Regions from separate parts of the Fictibacillus enclensis genome, predicted to be linked through region 2. Evidence: riboswitches for the same ligand, from Rfam matches in the RefSeq annotation. Region 2 holds a riboswitch; each other region holds the start of a gene.
What was found. Region 2 has a riboswitch for cobalamin ahead of QNH15_RS07590 ((2Fe-2S) ferredoxin domain-containing protein). Riboswitches for the same ligand answer to the same signal wherever they lie in the genome.
Positions count from the first base shown of each region.

Region 1 (8,106 bases), 310 kb from region 2:
TTCCTAAACGAAAACCTGCCCAGGACATGAAAAGTCCGCCGATTAAGCTGAGCAAGATGTAAAGAAGAGCCGTAGCGGTCTGTCCGGTTTGGAAGAGCTGAATGTTTTCTACACTAAAGGTGGAAAACGTGGTAAACGAACCGATCAGACCCGTACCAACGACCAGGGATGTATACGGATTTGCGGATGAGCGTCTCCCGAGCCGAAACGTAAGATAACCAAGCGCAAATGATCCGGCCATGTTGGTCAGGAAGGTAGCAAGCGGAAATCCGCCTCCCCAGATATCACTCACCGCAAGGCCCAGTCCATAGCGCAGAAGCGCTCCGGCCATACCTGCAATCCCTACCCAAATATACAAAAGCACAAGCTTTCAATCCTTTCTTTATGCGCGCTCATTAAACAAAACAGACTCCTGCAGGAAGTCCTGCAGGAGTTCAATATCTCCGTTATTCAGTTTATCATGTTTACTTTCAGGTGAACAATAATCAATCATGTTTAAAGATCGTCAAATCCATTTGCATCCGATACCTTTGTATATTGCCGGGGCTTTTGTTCGAAAAAATCACTCTTGCCGCTGTCCACATGCTCGTACGCCCTGATCCATTTCATCGGATTTTCCCTGAATCCCTGGAACGGCCGTTCTACCCCGAGTTCATTCACTCTTTTGTTGGCCATAAATTTAATATACGCTTCAAGCTCCGGCATGTTCAGTCCGGCAAATCGGTCACCGATGATGTAGCGGGCCCACTGTATTTCCAGCTCTGCCCCCTTTTTAAAGGTTTCCTGTACGAAACGCTCCGTTTCTTCATTGTCCAATTCCGGTACTTCTTTCAGCAATTCTTTAAAGATTTGGCAAAACAGCCGGACGTGAAGCTGTTCATCACGATTAATATAATTAATCATCGTGCTCGTACTCATCATTTTTTGGTTTCGCGCCAGGTTGTAGAAAAAGGCAAAGCCCGTATAGAAATTCAAGCCTTCTAGGACCACATCATAGACAATCGATTCCATAAATGTTCTCGATGTCGGATTTTCCGTAAACCGCGTATATCCCTCTGCTATAAAATCATTTCGTTCCCGCAGTACTTTATCATGCTTCCAGTACTCAAAGATTTCATCCTGCTTCTGCTTGTTCACAAGGCTTGAAAGCACATAGGAATAGGACTGGTTATGGACGACCTCCTGGAAGGAAAGCACAGTCATCAGCGCTGAAAGGCTTGAATCGGTGAGATACTCGGCAGCCCTGGAAGAATAGTCGGTTTGAATGCTGTCCAGAAAAGCCAAAAGCCCGATAATTTTGTTAAATGTATCCTTCTCCTCGCCGGAAAGCTGCTGATATTGCTTTACGTCGCCGGACATATTGATCTCAAACGGAGTCCAAAAATTAGCCAGCATATTCTTGTACATCGGATAAGCCCAACTGTACCGGACATCATCCCAGTTCAGTACGTTTGAACTTCTGCCATTCAGAATTCCCGTTGATGCATTCGGGGCGGTTACATCGTATAATTCTCGTTTGCTTAATGTTTTCATCCTTATCCTCCTAGCTCGAACAGCTTTCACAGTCTTCAAGTTCCGAAACGGATGTTGACCGCGTATAGTACGTGGTCTTCAACCCTGATTTCCAGGCGGTCATATGAAGATCCAGCAGCTCTTTTGCCTTGATCGTACTCTTCACATAAAAGTTAAAGGAAATCGATTGGTCCACATGCTTTTGCCTTGCCGCATTTTGTTTAATGCTGAAATGCTGATCCACTTCATACGCCGATTTATAATACCAGTTCGTCAGGGGTGTCAGGTCGGGAGCGGTAACCGGAATTTTAAAATCCTTTTTCTCTTCTGAGTACTCTTTTTTGAAAATGGGATCCACAGAAGCAGTTGAATTCGCGATCAGGCTTGTTGTCGCATTCGGTGCAACCGCCAGCAGCCAGGCGTTTCGGATACCCGAAGCCTGAACCTCTTCCTTGAGCTTCAGCCATTTTTCAGACTGGTAGCCTCTTTGCTCAAAATAAATCCCGGTCTCCCAGTCAGACTCTTCAAAAGCCGGGTAGGAGCCTTTTTCTTTTGCCAATTCATTGCTGGCTTTGATGGTCAGGTAATTGACTTTTTCATACAATTCATCATTATATTGAACCGCTTCTTCCGATTCCCAGCGGATACCTTCAAGAGCCAGAAGATGATGAAGGCCAAACGTGCCGAGTCCGATCGCCCGGTACTTTTGGTTAGTGAGCACGGCCTGCTTGACTTCAATGCGGTTTTCGTTCAGATCAATCACATTATCCAGCATCCGGACTTGAATCGGAATAAGGCGTTCAAGGACATCCGCCTTTACTGCCCTGGCAAGAGAAATGGAACTTAAATTACAAGTTACATAGTCGCCGGGCCGTTTGGTGATGATAATCTTTCCATCCTCGGTGATCTCTTCCTCCACGGTTGTGGCTGAACCGTTTTGCGCGATTTCGGTACACAGATTGCTGCAGTAGATCATCCCTTTGTGCTTATTTGGATTGGTACGATTCACCGTGTCCCGGTAAAACATATAAGGCACTCCTGTTTCGAGCTGGCTTCTCATGATGCGTTTAAAAATCTCGATTGCCGGCACAACATAATAGCCACCGGACCCTTTTTCACCAAAATATCCCTGATCTGCCGCGTGAACACATTCCTCGTACTTTTGCCGGAAGCTTCCCTCTCCAGGCACTTCATCATAATAGTCATCCAGTTCATAGCCCATTACCTTTTTGACCATGTAAGGATCAAACAAATACCAATCGTCCCGGGCCTCTGTTTTTTCCATAAACAAATCCGGGATGCAAAGGCCGAGAAACAGATCATGCACCCTTTGCCGTTCGTCCCCATTGTTCAGCTTGGCATCAAGGAATGAAAACAAATCCTTGCCAAACACATTATAGTAAATGGCGATCGCTCCTTTTCGCTGGCCCAGCTGGTCTACACTTACAGCGGTCTGGTTCAGCAATTTCGCCCATGGAATGATTCCGGAGGAATTTCCTTTGAATCCTTTGATCTCGGAGCCGAGACTTCTGATTTTACCGAGATATACGGCAATCCCCCCGCCCCCTTTGGAAAGAGTGGCTGCATCTGTTGTAGAATCATAGATTCCCCGCAAGCTGTCCTCCATCGTATCAATGAAGCAGCTGGACAGCTGTCCATAGCTTTTTCCTGCGTTCGCCAATGTCGGTGTGGCAACGGTCATGTAAAGGTTCGACATCGCCCAGTATGCTTCTTTCACCAGGCCGAGACGCTTTTCTTCAGGCTCCCTGGAGAGCAGTGTCATCGCAACGATCATAAACCGCTCCTGTGGAAGCTCGTACACGCCGCCTTCATGTGAATGAGCCAAATAGCGGTCTGCCAGGGTCCGAATTCCGATGTAGGTAAACTTATGATCCTGATCCGGATTAATTACGCTCTCAAGCTCGTTGATTTCGGCGCTGGAATACATTCGCAGGAGGCTGCTGTCGTAAATCCCCATTCCGGTCAACTGCTCAATTAGTTCATATAGTGCCCCATAAGATTGTCCGGATTCATTGTTTCTGTTCTTTGCTGCCTCCCGGTACAGCTTTTTCAGGTGGATTCTTGCTGCTACAAAGGTCCAGTCTGGCTCTTCCATGGAAATATTCTCAAGGGCATAAAGTACCCCCATGTTCAGCATCTTTTGTGTGGATTCCTCCTGATGGGCAAAACAGGAGACTTTTTCTATGTATTCATTTCTGTGCCTCAGCTGGGGAAATTCCTCTAAAATCTCCTGGAGTTCACCAATTATCTGCTGGACTCTTGAAATATCTGTAGCCATTTATAGCTCTCCTCTCTTTTTCAAACAAAAATAAAAGGCCCATCCATTGGATGAGCCCAAAAACGACACGTAGTATGTAAAAAACAAAAAGCAGATTGGTGCCGCTTTTGTTTCTCACTCCCCGAAGAATCAAAACCGTGAAACAAATGGCAGGTCTACTGGCTACTGCTTCATCCTACTCCGGACCTTCCCATGTAAAAGCCACAGCTTTGTGCGCGGCCTTTACACAGTGGATCTCCGTTTCGTCCACATGACAGTTGCGGGGACAGCTCCGGAATTGCACCGGATTCCCTATTAAGTCTTTAACAGACACCTATTGTTTCATAATACTATATTTAGTTCCTTAAACCCTACTTTCACACTAAATATAGTAATTGTCAATACCTTTTCTTTATTTATTGTTATCCCAGATGGTACGTGCACAATATTTTATAATATCCCTTCGCCGGATAATGCCGATGAAATGGCCGTCATCATCCGTTACAGGTATAAAATTTTGGTCGGTTGCAAGCGTGATTAAATCTTCCATATTTGAATTAATGGAAACCGAAATATTATTCACCCGCTGCGGTACATCCTTTAACTTTGTTTTCACTACATCATGGAAACCAAGATCAAAAGCCTCTTTCAGTTTCCACAGCAAATCCCCCTCTGTCAAAGTCCCGACATATTGTCCCTCCTCAGAAACGAGGGGAACAGACGTATATTTGTGATACGAAAGCTTTTCCAAAGCCTGCCTAATGGTCGATTCAGGATTCAAATATTTTACCTCATCTTTAGGCAATAGATAAAAAGCGATGTTCATGCTGTGATCTCCTTTAACCCTTAATTGCAGCTGTTCATTATATACTATAGCAAAAAGGATGGTCTTCTTTCACACAAAAAAAGCCCTGAGAAGGACTCTTATGCTTTATTTTTATTCCCACACTAAGAAGGTGTTAAACTTTTTTACCCGGTTCTATGACAGCATCCTGTTGATAGAGCCAGCTTTTATACTCTTCTTCAAGTTCGGATAATGGCGATTCCAGCTCCTTGCTGATCCCGGCCTTTTTAAGCATCTGAATCAAAAATTTTTTTCTTTCTTCAATCGCTTTCCGCAATATCCCGCCCATCTGAAACCTCCCGATAAAGCGTTTTCATAATCTAGTATACGTAGCTGCCGAATAAAAAGTTTCAGCGTCTGTCACGCTTAACTAAATTTATTGGAAGCTGTACCCTTTTATGACATGAGATAGGCAGAACAAGGAAATGATCTGTTACTTAGGCAAATCTTTATTGATTTCTCTTCGAACATGTCCGATTTCAGGAAGGATGAGTTTCTTCATGGCCAAAGCTACCGCGCCAGATGATCCAGGCATCGCAAAAACAGCGGTGGAATCAATGACGCCTGCAACGGCTCTGCTCATAATTGCCGCAGAACCAATGTCTTCTGTATAACTCAGCATGCGAAACAACTCTCCATATCCCGGTATTTCCTTCGTAAACAGGGGCTCCAGCGTTTCGATGGTTACGTCCCGTTTGGCAATTCCAGTTCCCCCGTTGATCAGAATAACCTCTACGTCTTCTGCCTGGCAGCCTTCAAGAACAGCGGACCGAATTTCATCCACTTCGTCTTTTACAATCGCATACTGCGAAACGCTGTGTCTATTTTGAACGAGTTGATCTTTTATTAAGATGCCGCTTTTATCGGTTTCCTCAGTCCTTGTGTCACTCACTGTAATCACTTTGCAGCTTACTGATGAAGATGATTCTTTTTTATGCTCTTCAACACTCATTTCATATCTCCTTTCCGCCATTCTACTTCTTTTTTCTTTTAATCAGCCATACCGCAATGGCAATGACGATGACGACAATAACGATAAATACCGGGGCAGATGAATTGGTTTTGCTTTCTGCTTTCTCTGCTTTTTGTTCTGATTTTTCCTTTTGTTTGGTTGCTGGCGCTTTTTCAGTGTTTTTTTCTGGTTCTTTTTTCGCTTCTTTCTTTTCTTCTGGTTGATCTACGGTAAAAGTAAATCCCTTTTCAATCACATGTCCATCGGCACCAATGATTTTATAATCCACGTTATATTTTCCGTTTTCAAACGGATCCGGTGAAGTGCCCGTCAAAACCCTGTCGTTTACAGCTGTTTTAATATCTACCGGTTTTCCATCTCTAGTTACTTTCATGGTGCTTAAATTTTCGATTTTAGTTTCAAACGTTAAAGTGATCTTATTGAGATTTTCTTGGACTACAGCGCCCTCTTTCGGATCAGAGGATTCCAGACCGGTGTGTGCAGAGACACTGGAAGCGGTTGAGAAAAAGAAAATTGCTGCCAGCAGCCATATGTATTTTTGCATGTGAACTCTCCTTTTGTGTGCTTGTCATACCTTATATACTGTACAGTAAATCCAAAAAAAAGACCACTCAGATCCAGTAATCTGAGTGGTCTTATCGGACTTATGCCTGATTAGGGCTTAGCAAAACGAGCATGCACAACCTATGATTATTAACAAAATGAACAACACCACAAGAAGAGCGAATCCATTTCCACATCCGTGTCCAAATGACATTTTGTTACCTCCTCTTTCGAGATATTTATTTAATGATCTACATCCATAACATATGAAGCGGCCAGGCTATGTGAAACGGTACAAGAGTCTATTTTTTAAAAACAAATCCATGGAATTCCTGATCTGTTTTTAGCGCCCTTTTTTGATGCTTATCCGCATTTGTCCATACATAAATGACAAGACTCCATATACTGTAAGGGAAATGTTGGAGTTTATAAAAAAAGGAGGTAAATACTATGGGATTCGCTGCAGGTGGCAGTGGTTTCGCCTTGATCGTGGTACTGTTCGTACTTCTTATCATCATTGGCTGTGCATGTGCGTTCTGCTAACAAACGAACAAGGAAAAGATGCATATCTTTTCCTTGTGCATTGATGAACTACGATTAACGCAAATCTTTTTCCAATAACCCAAAACCCATTTTTAAAGCACTGAGCGATTGCCCAGTGCTTCTTTTTGTTGTTAATCGTTATTTTCTTCCGTGTTCTTTGTTTTTTCTTTGAGCTCCCAGTAGGTTTCGAGGGCGCGCTGGCCAATGTGCTTATTGACTGCCTGTGTACCGCTATAGGGAGAGGCGTCAGGAACAATGATTGCATAGGCAATTTCCGGATCATCGAAAGGCGCATAGCCGACGAGCGTCAAATTATCCTTATCAGCGATAAAATTCCCGTTGCTGTCATATTTTTTCACCTGTGCCGTACCTGTTTTACCCGCTGGATTATGGTACTTCGGATTATTACCAAAGTACGTTGTCGCAGTCCCACCGGGCGAATGGTAAACCTCCCAGAATCCTTCCTGCACCCGTTCGATATAGCTTTTATCCATATCCAATTCATTCAGGACGTTCGGTTCAAACCGTTTGACGAGCTTACCTTCCAGATGATTTTCCGTTTGAGGCTCACGAATCTCCTTAACAAGTCTTGGCTGTACGCGGTAGCCGCCATTCGCAATCGTGGACACATATTGCACCATCTGAATGGGGGTATACGTATCAAACTGACCGATTCCCATATCTATCATATTACCGAGCTGGTCGGTGTAGCCGCCGTTATATCCTGTAGATTCGTTTGGAAAGTCAATACCCGTTTTGACTCCCAGACCGAACTGGCTGAAATAATAGCGCATCACGTCAAACCCAAGATAACGGTTGTCTCCATAAAAGCTTTTTGAACTGTAACTGAATTTACCGAGGCGCATGACAATATTGTACATATAGACATTGGATGATCGCTTCAAAGCGGTCAAATCATTGATGCTGCCCATATTCGCATGCGACTTTTTCGTCAATGATCCAAATTTCAAAGGAGCGTCATAGATGTATTCCCCAGGATGAATCACCCCTTTGTGAAGTCCCGTCAACACCGTGGCACCCTTGACAGCTGAACCCATTTCATAGGCATCGAACAAAGCACCATAAGAATCATTCACAAATGATCCATTCTTGTCCATCTTTTTCCCGGCAATCGAATAGATTTCCCCCGTTTTCGGGTTCATCATAACGATGTAGGCAGACCTCATCATTTCATTTCCGCGGTCAGCCCTGCCTTTCCTTATTTCTTCTTCCAGAATTTTTTCCATCTTTTCCTGCAGATCCATATCGATGGTCAGTACCAGATCTTTTCCGCGTTTGCCTGGGATGACTTTGGGTTCACCCAGCGTTTTTCCTGTTTTGGGGTTGGTAAGAAAAATACTTCTTTCTTTCGTTCCCCTCAGGGTCTCCTGATACTGTGCTTCAAGACCGCTG
Region 1 covers NZ_CP126109.1:1,719,077-1,727,182, reverse strand. The annotation lists gene crcB (fluoride efflux transporter CrcB) at 1-364, opposite strand, end outside; gene QNH15_RS09265 (ribonucleotide-diphosphate reductase subunit beta) at 496-1,533, opposite strand; gene QNH15_RS09260 (ribonucleoside-diphosphate reductase subunit alpha) at 1,544-3,811, opposite strand; cobalamin riboswitch at 3,943-4,143, opposite strand; gene QNH15_RS09255 (CBS domain-containing protein) at 4,203-4,616, opposite strand; gene QNH15_RS09250 (hypothetical protein) at 4,750-4,923, opposite strand; gene QNH15_RS09245 (MogA/MoaB family molybdenum cofactor biosynthesis protein) at 5,068-5,586, opposite strand; gene QNH15_RS09240 (copper resistance CopC family protein) at 5,609-6,151, opposite strand; gene QNH15_RS09235 (YjcZ family sporulation protein) at 6,269-6,364, opposite strand; gene QNH15_RS09230 (YjcZ family sporulation protein) at 6,601-6,693, shown strand; gene QNH15_RS09225 (peptidoglycan D,D-transpeptidase FtsI family protein) at 6,825-8,106, opposite strand, start outside.
Region 1: it holds a riboswitch for cobalamin, as region 2 does, so the genes downstream of both, QNH15_RS09260 (ribonucleoside-diphosphate reductase subunit alpha) here and QNH15_RS07590 ((2Fe-2S) ferredoxin domain-containing protein) in region 2, are expected to answer to the same signal.

Region 2 (8,106 bases):
TTTACGAGACCGACCGGAGTCTCCGGCGAACGGTGCTGCAGGAGAATTTTTTGAGCTTCAACAATCTGTCTTGTGCGCCTTCCGCTTTTCGGGTTATAAAAGGCGATGACGAAATCCGCTTGTGCCGCGGCTTCGATCCGTTTTTCGATCAGCTTCCATGGCGTAAGGTGGTCGCTCAGACTGATGGTACACGCATCATGCATGACCGGAGCGCCGAGCAAGGAGGCACAGGAATTGATCGCCGAGATCCCCGGAATCACTTCCACTTCCACCCCGGTGGCTTCCTTCCAGCCTTTTTCCACGAGCACCTCGTACACGAGGCCGCTCATCCCATAAACGCCGGCATCCCCGCTTGAGATGACCGCCACCTTTTGCCCATCTTCCGCCATTTTTACAGCGGCTTGAGCCCGGCTGACTTCCTCGGACATCCCGGTACTGATGATTTTCTGGCCGGTGATCAGGCCGCTGATGAGTTCCACATACGTTTTATAGCCGACAATACAGTCACTTTCCTGGATCGCCTGCTTTGCCCGTTCGGTAATGTGGTCATAGCTTCCAGGTCCGAATCCGATAATGAGCAGCTTTCCTTTCATGTCAAAAACCTCCTTTCAACAGTTCGGCCATCATATAGAGCCCGAGCCCTACGCTGTACACGCCGGTCACGGAACCGAGTACGATGTAAAATCCTTTCTTCATGCTCGCTTTCATAAAGCCCCAGGTGAACAAGAATGTTACACAGATGGTGGAAGCTAAAAGTCCGATTACGAACAGGACGAGCTGCATGGTGGCGCCTGTGACACTGCCAAGACCAGCCGCCTGGGTAACGGCTGCGATCTGGGTCGGGCTTTCCACACCGATTCCATGGATAACGCCGATGATAAAGGCGCTGATGATACCAAATTTCGTTAGATCTGAGGTTTCTTTTTTTGAACCGGTCAGTTTTTGTATGTATTCCATGACAATCATTAATCGGCTTTTGTACTCATAGTCTTTCTTCCGCTGAAAGATAGACAGGATGATAATCAAGCCCAGAATAATCAGCGTTACACTGACGGCGAGCTCCAGATAGCTCTGCGCACCTTCTGGCATTTTCGCCCCAACATAGATGGACAAAAGCCCGATCAAAAAGACGATCGCTCCATGGCCGAGGGCATACATAATCCCCAGCGTCAGCTGTCTTTTTCGTCTACGTTCGCTTCCCACCATATCCGCGATCGCAGCGACATGATCACCATCCAATCCGTGGCGCATGCCGATAAAAATCGCCAGCACCGCAAAGGTCATTAATTCCATTACTTCACGGCCTCCTTTTCCTTCACTTTCTCAACGCCGGTTGTCCAGCCGTTTTCTGCCTCCAGACAGAATCCTTCTTCACCGTATTCATAGATCACATGCTGTATCATCTTTTCACCTTTTCCCAAGTGATTAGTGACAAGTTTCCTTGCTGCCTCTTCATCCGGCACGCTGTACCATGTTCCTTCCGGATAGATGATCGCCACACAGGCGTCTTTGCACCGTCCGTTGCAGCGGGTCCGGGTCGTGTGCACCTGCTGGTCAAGCTCCTGCTTTTTAATTTCGTCGCGAATCGCCTGAGTCAATTCCTCTCCGCCTTTTCTCATACAGCTTGATCCGTTGCAGATGAGCACATGGCTCATTGTTCCGTTTAAGTTCCATGTCGTCATAACATCACTTCCTCTACTTTTTTCCACGCAAAAAAGGGCAGCCTCTCATGTCAGCCCCCTTTAAGAAATTCCGTTGATTAAACAACGTAAACGGAAGGTTGATTGACACGCGGCCACCCTGTAACTGCGAATGTAAACCATTTTACGAAATGGATTATATTGCAACATAGAAACGACGTCATCCTCCCTCCGAGAATTGTATGACTCATTTAAAAGCAGGTCTCCTGGCTCGCACATCACCTGAATCTGTCACCTTCCCAGCTCTTGGCCAGTGGCTATATCGACAGTCCATCAATGCTTACAGTAGCGGGGGCTGCACCGGATTTACACCGGTTTCCCTATTATCCCAAGGTTCACTTGAGCACTTTTAAATACCTATTCAGTTAAAAATCGTGTTGAACATAACCTACTATACTTTCAGAAAATGCACAATAGTCATTTTGTTGGAGATCCCTGCTTTTTTGTTTGAAATGTTACTTTTTTAGTTCCATCTGCCCCTGCCATCCCTGACAAAACTCCCATCTATCATTTGATTTCCAAGGATAATCTTGGTAGGCTTAAAGAAACAGACCGGGAAGGAGATGAAGAGCCATATTGAAAAAACTCACACTCTCCCTTGCAACAGGAACCCTGCTCATTTCTTGTTTCATCATGTTACTCTATCATACTGCGAACCACTCCATACATAAGCCTACACCGTATAAAGAACGCGTGTACTTTTCAGAACTGCTGTTAACCAAGCAAATTCAACATACATATAACAAAATCAGCTATCTTTCTTCGGCCCATCAAATCAAAAATATACCCGTTTTCAGGAGCGAATTCAACGACATCGATTTTAGAAGTTTACGTGTGCTTGCCTCTAACGTTCCCGATCCCAAAATCACCAAGGATATCTCCAACATCCAACAGCTGCAGCACCTTGTCAAAAATGATAACCAGCCGAGAGCCGTGGTTTATCTTTACCGGATTCTCAGTGACCTCGCCAACCAGTCATCACTTTACGGATTCAGCTATACATACGAAGGAAAAGAGACCTATAAGATCGATCAATTGCTGCAACGACATAGGGTAAATTAAAAGGACTGCTCAGGCGGTTCTTTTTTACACTCGCTCAGAAAAAATCAAAATTAAGGAGACGATTTCAATGAATTTAGGCACTCCATCAGCACGAGGGAATACAGCTAAAATCTATCTTTATAAAAACAAAATTGTAAAAGTGTGTTTAATGATGTCTTTTCAGACAGGGAGTCCTTTTATGAAGCCCATAAACAAAGATACGCATTATCCTTTGGGCTGAATGTTCCTGAATATTGATGTCACCAAAATAAAAGGAAATAATCCATCATAATGGAATATTGTAGTGGACGGACGCTGGGTGAAATCGTAAACGATTTGTGTAAAGGGATAGCGTCAGGAAATGCGGATTTACAATGCTAAGCACATTTTCAAGACGGATTCCCCACATTCGTGTGTAAGTATCCTTTTTAAGATCCAAAGGGACATAAGTTTCTTTTTCGAGTACACTGGAATTAAATAGTGGGTTATATTAAAAAATGGGAGGTTTGAAACTTGTCCATTGAATCAGAACACGATCTCATCGCTCTGCAGAGGATAGGCCGTATCGTTGCATTAGCCCGTGAAGAGATGCTTTCCTATGTCCGGGCGGGAGTCACAACGGCTGAGCTCGACTGTATCGGTAAAAGGGTGCTGGATGAGCATGGAGCCGTCTCCGCACCAAATATCACCTACGGTTTTCCGGGAACAACCTGTATCTCTGTGAATGAGGTGGCTGCGCATGGCATCCCAGGCCCTCGGGTTCTGAAGGAAGGGGACGTCGTTAATATTGATGTGTCGGCGGGGCTAGGAGGATATTATGCTGACACCGGGGCAACGATAGTGGTAGGAACCGGTTCACCACACAAGGAAAAACTGTGTCAGAGCTCGCTTCGGGCGTTGCATCAGGGACTTCATAAGGCTCGGGCGGGTACCAAGATCAGTGGAATCGGACGGGCGATTCACAATGAAGCCCGCAGGGACGGCTTCACCGTGATCCGCAATTTATCCGGGCATGGCATTGGCCGGGAACTGCATGAAATGCCGGACAGCATTCTGAATTACTATGATTCGCGAGACAGAAGGCTGCTCACGAACGGTTTAGTGGTCGCGGTAGAAACTTTTGTATCGGACGGAGCGGAATTTGTAGAAGAGAGCGCTGACGGTTGGGGGTTGCTGCTGCCGGACGATCATTATGCCGCACAGTTTGAGCACACGATAGTTATTACTAAAGATAAGCCGCTCATTTTAACAACGGTGTAATGGCATCTTGGATCTTAATCATTTGAAAAAACGGCTGCCTTCACTTCAATGGCAGTCGTTTTTTCATGCGCATTCGGATTATGTTTAACAGCGTCAGATGGTGGCCGTTAGCGGATTACCCTTTTCAGTTGGAACTTGTTACGGCCCCTGTTAGAAAATCCAGTCGAAAACAGTGTAAATCCCTATGATCACTAAAGAAATAATTAAAATGATAACTGTGATACAACCAATAGCAAATAACCTATCCTCCCATGTATTTTCAGGTACTAAATCTTCCTCTATTCTTTCTTTAACCTTTTTCTGTGTTGGAGAAATGAATTCATCTAGTTGAAGTTTTTTTAAGGTTTCTTTATCTCCTTTCAGCCCCATACAAAAAAATGCATCTAGCCCTTTTAAAAAAACTAAAGAACCTAATAAAAAGAGCATCTCTCCTCATCAAAGAAATGCTCCTACCCTTATTTTATTCCGTTTTATCAGTGCTTAGATAACCCAATGTCTGTTTGTATGTATGGCTAAATCTCTTCAAATCAACATTTGAATGTTATCTCCCATCTTTATCATACCATATAAAGGAAAATAATATAAGACTGTTAATCGTTTATTTTTTCTATAAAATAATCAGAGCAAGGGTCTAAGAAACCCTAAGAATCGTTAAGGTTAGGAGAGATGTGAATGAGTTCCTATGTGCTCAATTTTCGGGAAATCGAAAAAACCCAGCTTTTGCTCGTTGGAGGAAAAGGGTTAAATTTAGGGGAATTATCGAACATCCAAGAAATACAGGTACCAGAAGGATTTTGTGTGACCACAGAGGCCTTTCAAAAAGCTCTCGAACCAAACGAAGCGTTCCACACGCATTTGCAGCAACTCAAACTGCTTCAAATAAAAGACCGGGAAAAAATCAGTGAGCTCAGTCAAAAGATCCGGCAAATCATCGAGGACGTCAAATTTCCTTCTGAGGTGATAACATCTGTCCATCGCTATCTGTCCGAGTTTGGTGAAAATCACGCGTATGCTGTACGTTCCAGCGCGACAGCTGAGGATCTTCCGCACGCCTCGTTTGCCGGGCAGCATGACACCTATTTAAATATCATTGGCAGTGATGCGATTCTGACGCACATTCGTAAGTGCTGGTCCTCTCTGTATACGGACCGCGCCATTATCTACCGGATGCAAAACGGATTCGATCATAATCAGGTTTCTCTCTCTGTCATCGTGCAGCGAATGATTTTCCCGCAAGCTTCCGGCATTTTATTTACGGCCGATCCGGTAACATCCAATCGGAAGGTGCTTTCCATTGATGCCAGTTTTGGGTTAGGAGAAGCACTGGTTTCCGGCTTAGTATCTGCGGATAACTACAAGGTAAAAGAAGATAAGATCACGGATAAAATGATCGCAGCCAAGAAACTGGCCATCTATGCATTAGAAGAAGGCGGGACCGTTACACAACAAATAGATCCTCAGCATCAAACCCTTCAAACCCTTACAGATCAACAAATTTTACAACTCGCACACATTGGCAGACAAATAGAAGCTTATTTTTCATACCCGCAAGATATCGAATGGTGCCTGGCTGATGATACATTTTACATCGTACAAACCCGTTCCATTACGACGCTATACCCCATCCCAGAAGAGGATGATGATGAAAATCGCGTCTATATATCGGTCGGCCATCAGCAGATGATGACCGATGCCATCAAGCCATTGGGATTATCGTTTTTCCTGTTAGTCACTCCTGCCCCGATGCGTAAAGCTGGCGGAAGGTTATTTGTTGATGTTACCCAACGTCTGGCTTCACCTGGCAGTCAAAAAGGGTTCTTACAGGCCATGGGGCAGCACGATCCGTTGTTAAAAGATGCGCTGATGAACATCATCGAGCGAGAACATTTTATAAAATCGGTACCAGATGACGAAAAAGCACAAGGTCAAAAGAAACCTGGTCAACCTGCGGCTGTTCCAGCACCAAACGAAAACGATCCGACCGTTGTTACGGAGTTGATCAAGAAAAGCCAAGCATCGATCGAAGAGTTAAAACACAACATCCAGGCCAAATCCGGAACAGATTTAATTGATTTTATTCTGGAAGATATTCAGGAATTAAAGAGAATCTTATTTGATCCACATAGTTCAGCTGTATTTATGGCAGCTTTCGATGCTTCAGATTGGCTCAATAAGCACATGGAACAGTGGCTGGGTGAAAAAAACGCAGCAGACACACTTTCTCAATCTGTGCAACACAATGTCACTTCTGAAATGGGTCTGGCTTTATTGGATGTCGCCGATGTCATTCGGTCCTATCCAGAGGTCATTGAGTTCTTACAGCATGTAAAAGATGAGGCTTTCTTGGATGAACTGGTTCATGTTGAAGGAGGACAACAAACTCGGGATGCCATCCATGATTTTCTCAGCAAGTATGGTATGAGATGCGCCGGTGAAATCGATATTACACGAGACCGATGGAGCGAAAAACCTACCGCACTTCTCCCCTTACTTCTCAGTAATATCAAAAACTTTGAGCCAAATGAGAGCCGCCGGAGATTTGAGCAAGGACGGCAGGAAGCCTTGAAAAAAGAACAAGAGTTAGTAGAACGATTGATGCAACTGCCAGACGGTAAACAAAAGGCCGAAGAGACCAAACGAAAAATCAGGATACTCAGGAATTTCATTGGTTATCGTGAATATCCGAAATACGGCATGGTCAACCGCTACTTTATTTATAAACTGGCGTTGCTGGAACAAGCGGATCAACTCGTACAAAACAATGTCATTCATGAAAAAGAAGATATCTACTATCTCACCTTCGAAGAACTTCGCGAAGTGGTGCGCACAAACCAATTGGATGACCAGACGATCACCAATCGGAAAGAAGAGTATCAAGTATTTGAGAAACTGACTCCCCCGCGTGTGATCACGTCTGATGGTGAAATCCCTGCAGGACAATACAAACGAGAAAATCTACCGGCCGATGCCATTGTCGGTCTGCCTGTTTCTACCGGAGTAATCGAGGGACGGGCCCGTGTGATCGTCAACATGGAAGATGCTGATCTGGAAGAAGGAGATATCTTAGTCACCTCCTTTACTGATCCCAGCTGGACTCCATTGTTTGTTTCGATAAAAGGCTTAGTCACAGAAGTCGGCGGACTGATGACCCATGGAGCCGTAATTGCCCGTGAGTATGGGTTACCCGCAGTGGTTGGGGTGGAAAATGCTACTAAGTTGATTAAGGATGGACAACGCATTCGGGTGAATGGAACGGAAGGTTATATCGAGATATTGTAATGGTGTAAAAATAGCGGCTGACCCAATCGCTCACGTACTGAGTTTTTTGGTGTCAGCCTTTTTTGTGGTTGAAAAGTTATATCCCATTTTCAATCTTAAATTTGAAAATCTCATCCACTGCTTGCAGATAGCCTCCCGCCTTTTTAAAAGATTCGCTGGTCTTCTCAACCTGTAGTCGGAAAGAGGGCTCGTTCAGTATAGCATCTGCGGCTTCATGAAGTTGAGCCGCTGTTAAGTGTTCCATTTGCAGTTTCTTTCCAGCTCCCATATTGACCACTTGTTAAGCAACCATCGGCTGATCTGCGCTCTGCGGAATGACAAGTAAAGGCACTCCGTTGTAAAGGCCTTCGTTGGCACTGTTCATTCCTCCGTGGGTGATGAATAAATCAGCTTCTTTCAGCACCTGCGTCTGTGGAACGTAATTTTCGACGATGAAGTTTTTCGGAATCTTCCCTAGAGCTGCCTTTTGCGTTCTATGCCCAATGGACATGATCACGGTATGTTCACTGTCTCCAAACGCCTCAAAACAAAGTTTATAGAATTCTGTGGCTTGGTTAAAGACCGTACCCAGAGATATGTAAATGAGATCCTTCCCCTTGATCTCAGCGAAGTCGACGTTTTCTTTCGATAGCCGTAGAGAAATAGATGGACCCACAAATTTATAAGAGGGATCAAATGTGTCCCCGGAAGGTTGAAACTCCCTCGTGGTATAAATGATAGTCAATGGTGCAGGATTACAAAAAACTTCATACCGCGAGCCAATTTCAACATCATAGTTTTCCTTCAATTTTGTTTTCAGGTTTTGATAATCCTCTTTAATTGTTGC
Region 2 covers NZ_CP126109.1:1,407,822-1,415,927, reverse strand. The annotation lists gene cobJ (precorrin-3B C(17)-methyltransferase) at 1-593, opposite strand, end outside; gene QNH15_RS07595 (HoxN/HupN/NixA family nickel/cobalt transporter) at 595-1,293, opposite strand; gene QNH15_RS07590 ((2Fe-2S) ferredoxin domain-containing protein) at 1,293-1,682, opposite strand; cobalamin riboswitch at 1,880-2,066, opposite strand; gene QNH15_RS07585 (hypothetical protein) at 2,277-2,762, shown strand; gene map (type I methionyl aminopeptidase) at 3,255-4,001, shown strand; gene QNH15_RS07575 (DUF6584 family protein) at 4,152-4,427, opposite strand; gene ppsA (phosphoenolpyruvate synthase) at 4,674-7,280, shown strand; partial or broken gene QNH15_RS07565 (macrolide family glycosyltransferase) at 7,357-8,106, opposite strand, start outside.

Region 3 (8,106 bases), 2.5 Mb from region 2:
CAGCAGCCAGCTCTTCTCAGGTGCAATCCTCAGGCTTTCGTAGATCAACAGAAAACGCCAGCTCAGCAGAAATAGGACGGATACAACGCCAAATGCTCCGGTCCTCGGATCCTTCATGATTTCCAGCCTTTTTTCTTTACTTCCGTATGAAAAATAGGCATCACTGCAATCCATCCATCCGTCGAGATGCAGTCCACCTGTTAATGCGACAGAAAAACTGAATAAATAAAAACTGACCATCAAAGGAGATATGAACGATTGCTGACTCAGAAAATGCGCCTGAACGGCAGTTAATCCGCCGAGCAGCAGGCCAACAACCGGATACCAGTGCACGCTCCATTTACTTGTTTCCTTCGTCCACGGGAACGCTGTCCGAATGGGGAAGGCCGTTAAAAACTGCAAAGCCAGCCCCAAGCCGTACAATGAGCTAAACCGTACAGGCTGTGAATTGGTTTTCACCCGCATCATATCCTTTGCGTAAAATCGGCATGCCAAACTCTACCTGGTACACCCAGTGGGCTTGCCTCACAATATGCTGATGCAGATGCCCCATTATCTGCATAAAGTAAAACGTTCCGCTGTCATCGGGCAGCAGACCTTGAAACACTTCATTGGAAACGATAATCAGGACTCCGCATTGCTTCTCCAGCTCCATGATTGCATCCATGATTTTTTGAAAAACCAATTCCCGAAACGCAATCCCTTCCCACTGGTTCCTATTTTCCTGCCACCCGTCAAAAAGCTCATTGCTGACAAGATTGGTTAAACAGTCGAGCAGAATCACTTCCTCTTGTTTAAAAACGGTGCACAAGTCATGAATATTCCTGGGCTGTTCCCACGTTTTCCAAGCGTACCCGCTTTTCTCACGGTCCTCCCTGTGCCGGTTGATGCGCCCGGCCATCTCCTCTCCACTTTGGTCGCATGTGGCGACATAATGAAGGCGGTACCCTTTATTGCCGTGGTATACCGCTACCATTTCAGCAAATGAGCTCTTTCCGCTTCTCACACCTCCGGTTATAAAAATCAGCATGATGCATTCCACCCTTCAAGAACATCCATCAGCACATCATTTTCCTCGGGCGTCCGGATCGCCAGACGGATAAATCTTCCTTCCAGGCCGTTAAAATTGAAGGTATGCCTGACAATAATCCTTCTTGAGAGTAAATACTTAATCAGGTCCATCTGGTCCTTTTCTTCTCCCTTTTCTCGTAACAAATAAAAATTAACTAGAGAAGGAGAGGGCTCGAAGCCCAGGCGGCGCAAGACAGGAAACAGCCGGTTTCGTTCGTTTGCCGTCTTTTCAGCAATATCAGCAGCAATTGGTTTTTCCTGCGCAAGACAAAGCATCCCGATTTTTTGTGCCGGTCCGTTTACACTCCACGGTGGCTGGTATTTCTTCATTTTTAAAATCAAATCTAAGGACGACATGGCGTAGCCGAGCCGCAGACCGGGCAAGTGAAACATCTTTGTTAAGGAACGCAGTAGGATCAAGTTGTTAAAATGAGCCAATAAAGGCACAGCAGTTACCGGATTCTCCATGAAATGAACAAACGCTTCATCGACAACCAGGGTCACCTTTTTCTCTGAACAAAGTTGCAAAAGCTTTTCCAATTGAACTGAATCAAGAGCAGTTCCTGTTGGATTATTGGGCTGGCACAGAAAACAAAGCTGTTTGCCTTCAAGGGATTTTTCTAATTCCTCAAAAGAAATCCCCCATTTTGATTCCTCCTGCGTTATAAAACTCTCAACCTTGCATCCATTCGCTTCACATGCTTCTCTGTATTCTGAAAACGCAGGTTCAATAATCAGCACATCAGTGCCTCTGTAGGCCTGTGCGATGAGAAAAATAAGCTCTGCCGCTCCATTTCCCGCCAGAACCTGTTCAGGACCGAGCCCGGCCATTTCCGCTGCCAATTGCACAAAAGGAGCTGCAGATGGATGGGGATATTCAAGGATCGCTTCATAAAGAGATCCCCAAACCTCCTTCAGATTGACGAGCGGAGGATACGGATTAACGTTCACACTAAAATCCAGGCTGTTTTCCCTCAGTTCAGTCTGAAGCGATCGGGCCAGCAGCTCCGGGTTAGCTCCATGATTGGGCAGCAACAATATAGATCCCTCCCGCTGCAAGTAATATAATCGTGAACCATGTGACTGCTTGCTGCATGATGACGATCGTCTTTTCAATATGTATCGGTTTCAGGCTGTATTGTGCCCGGCCGATGAACGGGCGATAAGATACCTGGCCTTTGTAATAATTGGTTCCCCCGAGCCGTATGCCGAGCAGCCCGGCAACAGCTGCTTCTCCCCAGCCGCTGTTGGGACTCGGATGGTGACGGGCTTCTTCCTTCAGCCAGGCAAACGTCAGACGCTTCTTCATCATTGCATGAAAGACCATCAAAAACGCTGTAAGACGGGCAGGAATATAATTCAGCACATCATCCAGCCTGGCTGATGCCCAGCCAAAGTCTTTGTATCTGTCATTCTTGTAGCCTACCATGGAATCGCATGTATTTACGGCCCGGTACAGCAAGGCAAGCGGAGCCCCACCGATAAAAGCAAAGAAAAGCGGGGCAGTTACGCCATCGCTCGTATTCTCTGCCACGGTTTCCACCGCACCTCTCACTATTTCCTGAGAAGGAAGGCCTTGTGTGTCTCTTCCCACAATCCAGCTTAATTTCGTTCTGGCTTCCTCCAGATCTCCGCGGACAAGCGGGTCATAAACGGAACGCCCTGCTTCTTTCAGCCCTCTTGCTGCGATGGTCGTAGAAATCAGAATAGACTCGAGACAAACACCTAAAATCATATGAACCGAATACGCAAAGAAAACAAGAAAAAATGAGAGTGCCAGAGTTATAGCCAAAATAAGAAAGAGCATGAAGAGCCCCTTCAGCTTTTTATAGTTTCCTCTGTTCAATGGTTCCAGCCGGCTGATCATCTTGCCGAACCCTTTCACCGGATGCGGCAGCCAGCGGGGATCACCGATCAGCTGGTCAATGATCAGAGCAAGAACAATCGACAGTAAATGTAAAGCAATCATCATGGTTGCAGCATTCTCTTTCTATAGTTTTCAATAGCGGTTCCTACCGTTTGATAGACCGCTTTTCCAATCGCTTTTCCTGCAGGTGTGATCGTCCCCGCATACCTCATTTCCTCTCCGTTTTGGGTTGCGGCAATACAAACACTGTCGGTCGATGTACCGGTCGCTGGAGTTCCTGTTACCGGATCGTTAATGCCATAGTCGCGGAGTGCCCCCGCTTTGGCTTCTGTCGCCGTCATCATCGCCTGAACAAAGGCTTCGTCCGTCAGCTTACCCTCCATGAAAATCCAGATGTTGATCGTACCAATGGGCATGGGCTGATCCTTTCGTTCCCACGACCGTCCCGCATCGACCGCATTGCCTGTTCCCACAGTGGAGGCGACAAGCAATTTTACACCTTTTTCTTCGACCGATACCATTCCAGCATCCTGAAGCCTCGCCGCTGTCATCATGCCAACGGTATCGTTTGGATTGAGAGAAATGGAACACAGATAATCCTCAAATTCTTTTTGGGCATCATCCACATTATAATTTTTGTCCACATGGCGGTTCACAAATGTGTTGGCCCACTGATATCCTCCCCCGATGAGAGCAGATGACATGGTTTTCAACGAGAACGGACTGCGAAAAATCATGGTTTCAGGTGTAGCCTCGAGGACAATCTCAGACAGGTCCTTCCGTTCGTCCTCCTGCCGGGGAACGAGCGCAATGAGCGGCTTTGCCTTTTTCGGATGTTCCTGCCGGCTTAAGTTCGTCTTATATACCGATTGAAGCATCCTGCTGTCCATAATGTCACCAGGCTTTCCAATCGCCTTCATTTTCCCTTTATCCAGAAGAAGAACCTGGTCACAATACAGACTGGCAATATTCAGGTCATGAAGAATGGCCACGACCGTCAGCTGGCAGCCTTCCACCCAATCCTTTAACAGATCCATCAGTTTCATTTGATAGGCCAAATCCAGATGGTTGGTCGGTTCATCCAGCAGCAAAATTTCAGGCTCTTGTGCGAGCGCCTTGGCCAACAGAACACGCTGCCGCTCTCCTCCGCTCAACAGCTGTATACTTTTATCCGCAAACTCCTCAACCCCTGTAAATTCCATGGAGTTTTGAACCACTTCATCGTCATGTGGTGTTGAATGTTTTAATAATCCTTTATAAAACGGATAGCGTCCAAGCGCCACAACCTCTCTTACCGTAAAATCAAACGAACTCTCGGCATGCTGCGGCAATACGGCGATAATTCTTGCCAGTTCCTTGGCGGAATAGCTGCTGATCGGTTTGTCTTTGATCAACACTTCACCAGACTGAAACGGAAGCATTCCATTGATCATTTTCATGAGCGTTGTCTTTCCGCTTCCGTTCGGTCCGATGATCCCGGTAATTTTCCCTTTCTCCACGGAAAACGAGAGATCGTCCACAACCTTTTTGCCGTCGTAGCCTCCGGAAAGCTGTTGTACGTTAATCATGTAGTCACCTTCTTTCGCCGATAACGAATAAAGATTACCGCAAAAATCGGACTTCCGATAATGGCGGTCAGTACACCGATAGGAAGTTCCGTCGGTGAAATAATGGTCCGTGCCAGCAAATCAACCAAAACCATAAACACGCCTCCAAGCATCATGGAAAGCGGAAGCAGATGGCGATGATCAACTCCCCAGATCATGCGGGCCATATGGGGTATTACAAGACCGACAAACCCAATGGTCCCCGACACAGAGACGGCCGACCCTGTCAGAAGCGAAGCTCCAAACAAAACAAGCGACGTATGTTTTTTAACATCAACTCCAATGGACCTGGCATCCTGCTGACCGAATGATAGCGCGTTAAGTTCACGCGCGCTTGCCAGCAGAATCAGCAATCCTGCGATTAAAAAGGGAGCAATCAGTTCTACATAGGCCCAGCCTCTCATCGAAACACTGCCTAGCAGCCAGCCGATGATCTGTCTCAGTTCATCTCCGGTTAAAGCAATCAACAGTGACGTGACCGCCCCGAGAAAGGAACTGCATAACACCCCGGCCAGGATGATGGTCTCAACAGAAAGGTTTCGCTGTACAAGCCTCGCAAAATAAATTACACCGATCAATGTAAGAAACCCCATGATAATGCTGAAAACCGGCAGCGTAAAACTGCCAAGAAACGGCAGCTGAATACCAAAGAATAAGACAATAACCGCCCCGAGTGCCGAGCCTGACGACACACCGAGCGTATATGGATCAGCCAGCGGGTTCTTCAGCAATCCCTGAAACGCCGTGCCGGAAAGCGCCAGCGCACTTCCCACGAGCATGGCCAGCACGACCCGCGGAAACCGGATCGCCATGACGATGTTGACCATCGATGTATCAATATTATCGGGAACAGGATAGTGAAAAATATGGGCGCCTAATATTTGAATAACATGAAAAAGGGGGATAGGTATGGAACCTACCGAAATCCCCAATGCAACGGCAAGGCACATTAACAGCAGCACTGCGCCGTATGAAATAATTAGTTTACTTTTTGTATACGTCCGGATAGATGGCTTTTGCAAGCTCCTCCACTCCTTCAATCAAACGCGGCCCCGGTCTTGTCACCTTGTCTGAGTGCACATCATAAATGTTCTTGTTTTTAACAGCCGGAATGTCTTTCCATCCTTTACGGGAGAGAATCTGCTCTTTCGGATTTTTGGAATAATATCCGTACGTGGTCACGATCACATCGGGATTGTATTTGACCGGCTGTTCTTCTGAAACCTTTGACCATCCCTTCAGGCTTCCCGCGGCATTTTTTGCATGGATGGCGGTCAGCATATCATCAATGAACGTTCCTTTACCTGCTGTATAAATTTCAGGAGCCGGTGCCACTTCCACCCAGACTTTCTTTTCCTTTTTCACTTGCTTTGCTTTTTCTTTGATGTCGGCAAGATCATCCTTCATGGACTTAACGATCTTATCCCCCTGTTTTTGGGTGCCTGTTGCTTTTGCAATCATGTTTATGGACTTGTACGTGTCTTGAAAGTTCTGTGCTTCATTAATTACAACAACTTTTATACCAGCGTTTTTGAGCTGGTCGATTCCTTGCTTGGAAGTGTGTGCACTTGAAGCATGAGCAAGCACAAGATCCGGTTTCATGCCAACAATCTTTTCGACGTTAAAGTCCATGCCGCCAATCTTCGGTTTTTTTGTGGCAGCTTCCGGATAATTATCGAAGTCAGAAACACCGACGATTTCCTTGTCCAGACCGAGTGCAAATGCGACCTCGGTATTGCTCGGAATCAGCGAGACAATTTTCTTTGGCTTCTTCTCAATTTTTACATTTTCGCCTGATGCATCTTTAATGGTTACGGGGAATTCACTTTTTGGTGAATTGGCACCCTTTTCTTTTTTGTCTGCTGACTGGTTTCCGGCTGAACAGCCGGCCATGACGGCGATGACGAGCAGCAGCATCATGGTAATCTGAGTTAATTTCTTCACGTTTTCCACGCTCCTGTATGTACTTCTTTTAGCTGGTCGTTTTGTGCAAACAAAAAAAGCCCTCCCTTCGGAGAGCGAATCAACAGTAACTCATTTTTCAATGATTACAATTGCTTCACCTTTTCCTCGAAGGATCGCACATGCGGCTAAGGCAGGTCTCCTGACTCTCGGTCATCTCGAACATCTTCTCCTTCCCATTCTTTAACGAACAGTGGATATAAAAGAAGCTCTACCGATTACAGTGGCGGGACCGCGCTGGACTTGAACCAGCTTCCCTTTTAACGTTTTATTTGACATAAAACAGACCTTAACCGTTATTCAGCTATTTTCATTATAACGCTTTGCCGTAAAATGAAAAGGTTATTTTACGGCCGTCTGACGGGCAGACTTAATCACGTGCTCCTGCCAGTCTGATTTCAGGAGGCCAAGCACATGTATATCATAATAGTGCTCCTCATCATAGTGAGCCAGCCGCCTGATACCCTCTCTTTTAAAACCAAGAGTATCAAGAAGATGCAGGCTTCTCTCGTTATATTCGTATACCTCTGCATCTATCCTGTGCGTTTCCTCCTGAAATAGATGTTGAAATATCCCTTTCAAAGCTTCGCGCATATATCCTTTTCCTCTCTCCTCGCCCAGCCCGAACCGGAGCCACCCGAAACGCTGAATACTCCCCATCCAGTTAAAGCGGACATAGCCCACCGCCTTCCTGCTTTTCTTTTCCATTACCATCAAATAAGTTTCATTTGGGAGCACAAGGCTTTTTTCGATATCCTGCCGCTGGTTGCCTTCGTTGATAATGGTCATGCTTCCGGTAGACATCTTTCGAAACAAAGGATCGCTTTTCCAGTGAGCAATGACGCCTGCATCACTCGATTTAATATCGCGGATACAGAGCCGCTCAAGGTTCATTTCGAACATCGACATGTTCCTCATTCCCCCTTCAATCTCAAAAATTCTATTGTTGTAATACTTATCATAATATGAGTCTATGTAACAAGGAATATCTATCTTTGGTTTCTTTATCAACAGATTAAAAAAAGCATACGATATTGTCGCATGCTTTTACTTCATGTTCTGCTGTTCGGCAAACTGCTGCCTGCCGATTTCGTACCAATCACTTCCTGCACTGTCAATGATGACAACTGCGGGAAAGTTTTTGATGGTCAGCTTGTGAATCGCCTCCGGCCCAAGATCATCGTATGCGATGACTTCACACGAGGTAATAGCTCTTGCAAGCAAAGCTCCCGTTCCCCCGATTGCACCAAAATAGACGGCTTTATTTTTCTGTATGGATTCGGTAACCGCTTTGCTCCTGAGCCCCTTTCCTATCATTCCTTTTAAACCGAGGTCCAGCAGCGCCGGAGTATACTTATCCATTCTTCCGCTGGTTGTCGGTCCTGCCGATCCAATCATCTGTCCCGGCCTCGCCGGTGTAGGACCTACATAATAGATGGTCTGTCCTTCTATTTCTATAGGAAGAGACTCACCCCTGTTCAGTGCTTCATACATTCGTTGATGTGCAGCGTCACGTGCGGTATAGATCGTGCCGCTGATCAGAACGCGTTCACCTGCTCTAAGCCTTTCAGCTTCTTCTGGCTCAAACGGATTTCTAAT
Region 3 covers NZ_CP126109.1:4,014,040-4,022,145, forward strand. The annotation lists gene cobS (adenosylcobinamide-GDP ribazoletransferase) at 1-459, opposite strand, end outside; gene QNH15_RS20990 (bifunctional adenosylcobinamide kinase/adenosylcobinamide-phosphate guanylyltransferase) at 428-1,030, opposite strand; gene cobD (threonine-phosphate decarboxylase CobD) at 1,024-2,109, opposite strand; gene cbiB (adenosylcobinamide-phosphate synthase CbiB) at 2,084-3,040, opposite strand; gene QNH15_RS21005 (heme ABC transporter ATP-binding protein) at 3,040-4,506, opposite strand; gene QNH15_RS21010 (FecCD family ABC transporter permease) at 4,503-5,567, opposite strand; gene QNH15_RS21015 (ABC transporter substrate-binding protein) at 5,530-6,489, opposite strand; cobalamin riboswitch at 6,623-6,814, opposite strand; gene QNH15_RS21020 (GNAT family N-acetyltransferase) at 6,850-7,416, opposite strand; gene QNH15_RS21025 (Fe-S-containing hydro-lyase) at 7,555-8,106, opposite strand, start outside.
Region 3: it holds a riboswitch for cobalamin, as region 2 does, so the genes downstream of both, QNH15_RS21015 (ABC transporter substrate-binding protein) here and QNH15_RS07590 ((2Fe-2S) ferredoxin domain-containing protein) in region 2, are expected to answer to the same signal.